One region of the Thalassotalea ponticola genome, then DNA from elsewhere that is predicted to be linked to it. Evidence: predicted binding sites of a transcription regulator. Region 1 holds the regulator's gene; the other holds the start of a gene.
What was found. The regulator FNR, encoded in region 1, switches genes on or off when oxygen is low (the NO sensors DNR and NnrR bind a similar motif). The targets are predictions, from matches to a motif close to TTGATCTAGATCAA.
Positions count from the first base shown of each region.

Region 2: ACAY30_RS02770 (STAS/SEC14 domain-containing protein) is a predicted target of FNR. The motif match lies at 2,034-2,047, and genes of this name have one in related genera.

Region 1 is NZ_CP166871.1:1,880,698-1,884,160, forward strand. Features, by position in the region: gene ACAY30_RS08085 (heavy metal translocating P-type ATPase) at 1-214, shown strand, start outside; gene ccoS (cbb3-type cytochrome oxidase assembly protein CcoS) at 233-433, shown strand; gene ACAY30_RS08095 (sulfite exporter TauE/SafE family protein) at 437-1,102, shown strand; gene fnr (fumarate/nitrate reduction transcriptional regulator Fnr) at 1,152-1,865, shown strand; gene uspE (universal stress protein UspE) at 2,071-2,991, shown strand; gene ACAY30_RS08110 (NCS2 family permease) at 3,233-3,463, shown strand, end outside.
Region 2 is NZ_CP166871.1:621,825-625,287, forward strand. Features, by position in the region: gene ACAY30_RS02755 (trimeric intracellular cation channel family protein) at 1-568, opposite strand, end outside; gene ACAY30_RS02760 (rhodanese-like domain-containing protein) at 608-1,069, opposite strand; gene mtnN (5'-methylthioadenosine/S-adenosylhomocysteine nucleosidase) at 1,221-1,931, opposite strand; gene ACAY30_RS02770 (STAS/SEC14 domain-containing protein) at 2,131-2,508, shown strand; gene ACAY30_RS02775 (DUF6868 family protein) at 2,624-2,806, shown strand; gene ACAY30_RS02780 (FdhF/YdeP family oxidoreductase) at 2,856-3,463, opposite strand, start outside.

The DNA.
Region 1 (3,463 bases):
GTTAAATAATAAACTAACCAGCCTCCTTGATTTGCTCAACACCTCTAAACAAACAGGACAGATTATCAAGCAAAATTTTGCGTGGGCGTTTGCCTATAATACAATCGTCCTGCCACTTGCTGTGTGTGGCTTTATAACCCCGTATATGGCAGTATTAGGAATGTCGGCTAGCTCGATAATTGTCGTAACCAATTCTTTAAGGTTGCTTAAATAAGCACTAGGTAAGCTGAACATGAGTGTAATTTACGTACTGATCCCGATTGCTATTTTATTTACCGCCATTGCCATTTACCTATTTTTTTGGGCGGTAAAAACAGAGCAATTTGACGATTTAGAAAAACAGGGTATGAGTATTTTATTTGATGACGAGAAGAAATCGAATAAGGCCGATGAGGCAACCGATAATGCGGCACAGAACGATCAGACTAAATAACCCATGACCCTCGATTTTTTCTCAGCTTTGTTAATCGGAATTGCCGGTGCCGGTCACTGTTTAGCTATGTGTGGCGGTATCTCGTCGATGTTGACCACCCGAAGTGACAGTGAAGCTGGGCACTTTTCGCGTGTGATTAGTTATAATGTCGGTCGCGTCGCTTCGTACACCTTGCTTGGCGCAATTGCCGGCTTTACCGGCTCTATTGCCATTAAGTCATTGGGTGCACAAGTCATTTGGCTAAAAGTCATTGCCGCTATTTTTATCATCTTACTGGGCTTGTATGTTGCTAGAATATGGTTTGTGTTAACTCATATCGAGCGTCTTGGTCAGTATCTTTGGCGTTACATTCAACCGCTTGCACGACACGTATTGCCAATTAAGACAACGTGGCAAGCGCTCATGCTTGGCGCTGTATGGGGGTGGTTACCCTGTGGCCTCGTTTATTCAACACTTACCTGGTCGTTGGCGTCAGGCAGTGCGCTACAAGGCGCATTGATTATGCTGGCGTTTGGTTTGGGAACACTACCTGCATTATTGGTTGTCGCCTGCTCGGTACAATGGTTGGACAAACTCATTCGCGCCCCGCTGTTTAAGCAGCTCACCGGACTCGCCTTGGTCATTTATGGCGGTTACTCTTTGTATATTGCCCTAAAGCAAATATTTTAGTAACCTTACTTTTTATAACGTTATTAATACCTGTGTGGGTAATCAACATATGGCTTTTTCCGCCCAGAACATCAAATGCCAAAATTGTAGTATCAGCGAACTCTGTTTGCCGTTTAGCTTAAATGAGAATGAAATAAACCTGTTGGATGATATTATCCAACGCAAAAAGCCAATTCAAAAAAACACCCAAATTTTTGAAGCAGGAGAGCAGCTACAAACTCTGTACGCTATTCGCTCCGGCACCTTTAAAACATTTATTATTTCTGAGCAAGGAGAAGAGCAGATCACAGGCTTTCATCTCGCCGGAGATTTGATGGGCTTTGACGCGCTAGCCAGCAATAAGCATCCGAGCTTTGCCAAAGCACTTGAAACGTCGATGGTTTGTGAAATTCCGTTCGAAGTGCTCGACACGCTATCTAATAAAATCCCTCGCCTAAAATCGCAAATGTTAAATTTAATGAGCGATGAAATTCAGTGTAACAACGAAATGCTGCTGCTGTTAAACCGCAAAAATGCAGAAGAGAAACTGGCCACGTTTTTGGCCAATTACGGGCGTCGATTAGGCAATCGCCACTTGTCTTCACTGGAATTTAACTTGCCAATGACGCGCAGCGAAATAGGTAATTATATTGGTTTGACCATTGAAACCATATCCAGGTTGATGACCCGTTTTCAAAGAGATGGTTTGATCAAAGTGGACAATAAACTGATCACCATTTTAGACAAACAAGCCTTATTTGAACTTGCCGGTTTTCATCAGTGATAATGGCAAACAGATAAGTTAAGCCAATCACATCGTTATTTTTTAACATTATTGTAACATCCTCATTGACCAGTTAATATTAACACTACACACTGTAACGAGTGCGTATCGATAGTGTAATCGATACGCACAACATACCGTTAGCAACAAACGTAGTGTTACAGATGACAGCGATCATTAAATACATCGTACTTTGAGGCGTGTTATGGAAAAATATCAAAACATTCTTGCGGTTGTCGACCCTAGTGAGCAACAACAAAAGGCGTTAGATAGAGCCTGTACCCTTGCCAAGCGCAGCGGTGCCAATATAACCGCCCTACTCGTTATATACGATTTTTCCTACGAAATGACAACCATGCTCTCTGCCGATGAGCGCGAAGCGATGCGCACCAGTGTAGTCAACGATCGCACTTTGTGGTTATCCGAGTTAACAGAGCAATTTGACTGTCAAATCGACGTCAAAGTTATTTGGCACAACCGCCCTTTCGAGGCCATTTTAGCTGAGGTGCGAGATCATCAGTTTGATATCGTGATCAAAAGCACACATGAACACCCTACCCTACAATCAGTGATCTTTACCCCAACAGATTGGCACCTTATCCGCAAATGCTGGGTACCATTACTACTGGTCAAAGATCACCTCTGGCCTGAAAACGGGCGAATTTTAGCGGCCATCAACGCCGGTAGCGAAGAGCAAGAACACCAATCGTTAAACAATAAAATTACCGACGAAGCTCTCAATCTTGGCAAGTTAATCAAAGCCGACGTGCACTTAGTGAACTCCTACCCAGGCACCCCTGTTAATATTGCTATCGAAGTACCTGAATTTGATGCCGCTGAATACAACGAAACCATGCGTAATCACCACTTAGAGGTGATGAAAAAGCACGCCAGCCAATATCATATCGATGCGCACAAGTTACACATTGAAGAGGGTTTACCTGAGGATGTCATTGAAAGCGTCGCCGAAAAAATTGATGCCGAGCTGGTTATTCTGGGCACAATTGGCCGAACCGGCCTGTCGGCGGTGTTAATTGGCAATACCGCCGAACACGTTATCGATAGATTAAATTGCGATTTACTAGCACTTAAACCCGAAGGTTATCACTCGCCTTTTCTCGATTAGCGCTGATGTAAATGTAAATGCAAACCAGCAACATTTAAACGCGGTGTTAATACCATGAAACGAGCTTGTATAAGCTAGCTCGTTATCGTCATTATTTTAATATTTTTCGTGATTTTTATTACATTTCGTAACAAAGTTTCGTAAAATAGCGCATCTTTTATACACCCTTGGCAATCACTCGTTAACTCGCTGCAACATTGTCAAGGAAAGCGCGTAATAACTATTTAGTTCAGGAAAAACGATGTTTGAAAAGCTGTTCAAACTTGCCGAGCATGGCACCAATGTAAAGCAAGAAATTTTAGCCGGTTTCACCACCTTTTTAACCATGGGTTACATAATTTTTGTTAACCCAAGCATGTTGGCAATGACGGGTATGGACCAAGGTGCGGTCTTTGTCGCAACGTGTTTAGCTGCCGCCATTGGCTGTTTAATCATGGGCCTCTATGCAAATTACCCAATCGCTCTTGCACCA
Region 2 (3,463 bases), 1.3 Mb from region 1:
CCGCTAAGCGCAACACCAGTGCCGATAACATCGCCAACGATCCGGCTAAGTGTTGACTTACCCCCATGTGGATCAATACCACAAATAACACACTACCAATCAGCGCCGCCGTGGCGTAGATTTCCTGTCGCAAAATGAGTGGAATTTGATTACAAATAACATCGCGAATCATGCCGCCAGCGACACCAGTAATGGTACCCATAATGATCGCAACTAACATTGGCTGCTGATAGGCTAATGCTTTTTGCGTCCCCAATACGGCAAACAGGGCCAAGCCAAAGGCATCTGAAATGTGCATAAATCGCTTGGGCACGTGCTTGGGTTCGCGAATAAACAAGATGGTTGCCAGTGCAGTGCAGAAGATGACCACAATGTACTCGGTTTGCACGGTCCAAAATACAGGGGCGCCGAGAATAATATCGCGTATTGTACCACCACCAACGGCGGTAATGGCTGCTAAGACCATGACTCCAAATGGGTCAAGGCGATAACGTCCCGCCATTAATGCGCCCGATAGCGCAAAAACGATTACGCCGAAAATATCGGCGTAATAAATAAAAGTGGTGATGGTTTTACCTACCGCGATGTCATCCATGTGCGTACTCAGTTATTTTTCGATAGGTCGGTTGTTCTGCTGCCACAGATTCATGTCACCCTCAAGGTGAATAACATTGCTAAAACCCAATTGCTGCAACTGTTCAATGGCCAGCGCCGCTCGACGGCCAGAACGACAATAGACGATAACTTCTTTGTCTTGATATGGCTCGAGTACTGCTAAGTTATCAGCGATTTCGCTATGGGGAATATTAAATGCGCCAGGTACGTGACCTAAAATGTATTCTTGCTCGCTGCGCACATCGAGTAACAATATGGGTTGCCCGGATTGCTGACGTTCAAGCAATTGTTGCTGGCTAATACTGGTTATGCTTTGTTGTTCAGTTTGAGCTTTTTCCGCAGTCTGAAGTTGCTCATTGGCCATACTTTTTTGACCGATTAACAAGCTTAACAGCGAGGCGAGTAATACTGTATATAAAGTGCGCGTGGGCTTTAAAAGCATCTTATATCGCATATGAAACTCCTTGATTTATAAATTAAATACATATGTTTTCAATTTAATACAGTCATTATTATGCGTGTAAATTAGTCTTTAAGCCAATATAAAAAATCCCGCTTTAAGCGGGATTTTAAGATCAGTGATGAGACAATGATGTGAGCGAGGATTAGTTTAGTTGCTGACCCTTTAACGCCGCTAACATATGCATCACTAATTGAGATGAGTTAACCGAAGCCGTTTCTAAATAGGCTTCAAACGATTCAGGTGATTCTTTACCGGCAATGTCACTCATTGAACGAATCACCACAAATGGCACCTCCAGTTGATGGCAGGTTTGAGCGATAGCCGCACCTTCCATTTCTACCGCAGCCATGGTTGGAAAGTTACGGCGAGCTTTGGCAATATCCTCGTCTTTGGTCATAAACGTGTCACCAGTGGTGATCAGTCCTGTCAACGTTTGGATACCCGCCAATTGACTGATACCTTGCTGCGCCGCTTCCACTAGTGTCGGGTGGGGAACGAACGCCGCGGGCATACCGGGTAACTGACCAACTTCATAGCCAAATGCAGTGACATCCGCATCGTGATGGCGTACTTCACTACTGATGACGATATCACCAACGCGAAGTGATTGTTCGAAACCGCCAGCTGAACCGGTATTGACGATGTAATCTGGGGCAAATTTTTCAATCATCAGCACGGTGGCGATTGTTGCGGCAACTTTGCCGATACCAGATTGCACTAAGACCACTTCTTCACCGTCGATGTAACCGGTAAAAAAGGTATAGCCGTGATAGGTGTGCTCAGCAAATTGCTCTAATTTACTTTTTAAAATAGCGACTTCTGGCTCCATTGCGCCGATAATACCTGCTTTCATAGTGTGTTTCCTAACATTTCGCTTTGATGCGCCAATTATAGTGATTTCGGCCAAAAACTAAAACAAAAGTCGAGGCTTTTTCGCGGTAACTGGTGTAGCCCCTTGACCTGTATCAACTATGACAGCCGCAACCCAGCACAGATGAAAATGCTGACTATTCTTAATAGATATCAGCTGACGTTAATTAAGGAGCAAGAGAATGAGTAGCAAGCGACACGGTTTGGCAATTGGTATTGACCGAATCAACGATAAGTTTTTTGTTTCTTTGACCGCGCAAGGCAAGTTAACCCATGACGATTACCTGGTGATAACGCCGATGATCGACAATGCGTTAGCGGCAGTTGAACAGCCTCAGGTGAAAATGTTGATCGATGCAACGCAACTGGAAGGTTGGGAGTTACAAGCGGCTTGGGATGACTTTAAGCTCGGTTTAAAGCACGGCAGTGAATTTGAAAAAATCGCCATTATTGGCAACAAGCGCTGGCAACAGTGGGCAGCAAAAATCGGTAGCTGGTTTATCAGTGGTGACGTGGCGTATTTTGAAGATGAAGAAAGTGCGCTCGCGTGGCTAGATTAACGCAGCTAGAGCGAATTCACTCGTCGCATCGACATCAACCACCATAGCGTGGTTTAGCTTGATCTACTCGTGCTAACAGTCTGGGTTAGCTAGGTTGTAGAGGTTTAGGTAACAGATGACTATTTCTCAACTTTGCACATTTTTGGGTTGGTGCACGATTAGCAACATCATTGTGCGAACATTGGCGTGGCTTTTACTGACGTTTTTTAATCGACCGATAAAACGCATTCACAAGCAGTTTTTTGCGCTCAACGATAAGCAATTAAACGCCCCATTTTTTTTGGTGATTGTAAATTAGCGATATACGTGTTTAATTTCACCCCTTATATCGCCCTAAAAATTATGGCCTAAATAATTCGCGCTGTTGTTTGCCTGGTGAGATAAACGGCAACTGATTTTGACGTTGGCGTTGATGATTTATCACCAATACTATCAAGTGGTATTAACGGGTTAGTCTCAGGGTAATAGGCGGCGATATTACCTTCAGGAATATCGTACACATGGACCTTAAAACCGTCGACTTTACGTTCGACACTATCGGGCCAAATCGAGGTGATAGTGACTAAGTCACCATCGCTTAGTCCTTGCTTTTTCGCATCTCGGTGATTGATAAATACCACGTTACGACCACCGGCAACACCGCGATACCTATCGTTCATACCGTAAATCGTAGTGTTGTATTGATCGTGAGAGCGCAGCGTTTGTAAAGTAAGTACTTTATGACGCATGTTCTCATCGACTGCTGTATCGGCGATGGGTGAGACAGATATGGGGAGAGGGTGACAGGCAAAAGTCGCTTTCTTGGTCTCGGTTAGCCAGTTGTGCTCACGTGCACTGTTGCCCAAGTAAAAGCCGCCTGCGTTATCCAATCGAGATTCATAGTTGTTAAAATCTGGCAAACAGGCACTGATCATGGCGCGAATGTTTTTATAATCAGCGGCTAAACTCGACCAAT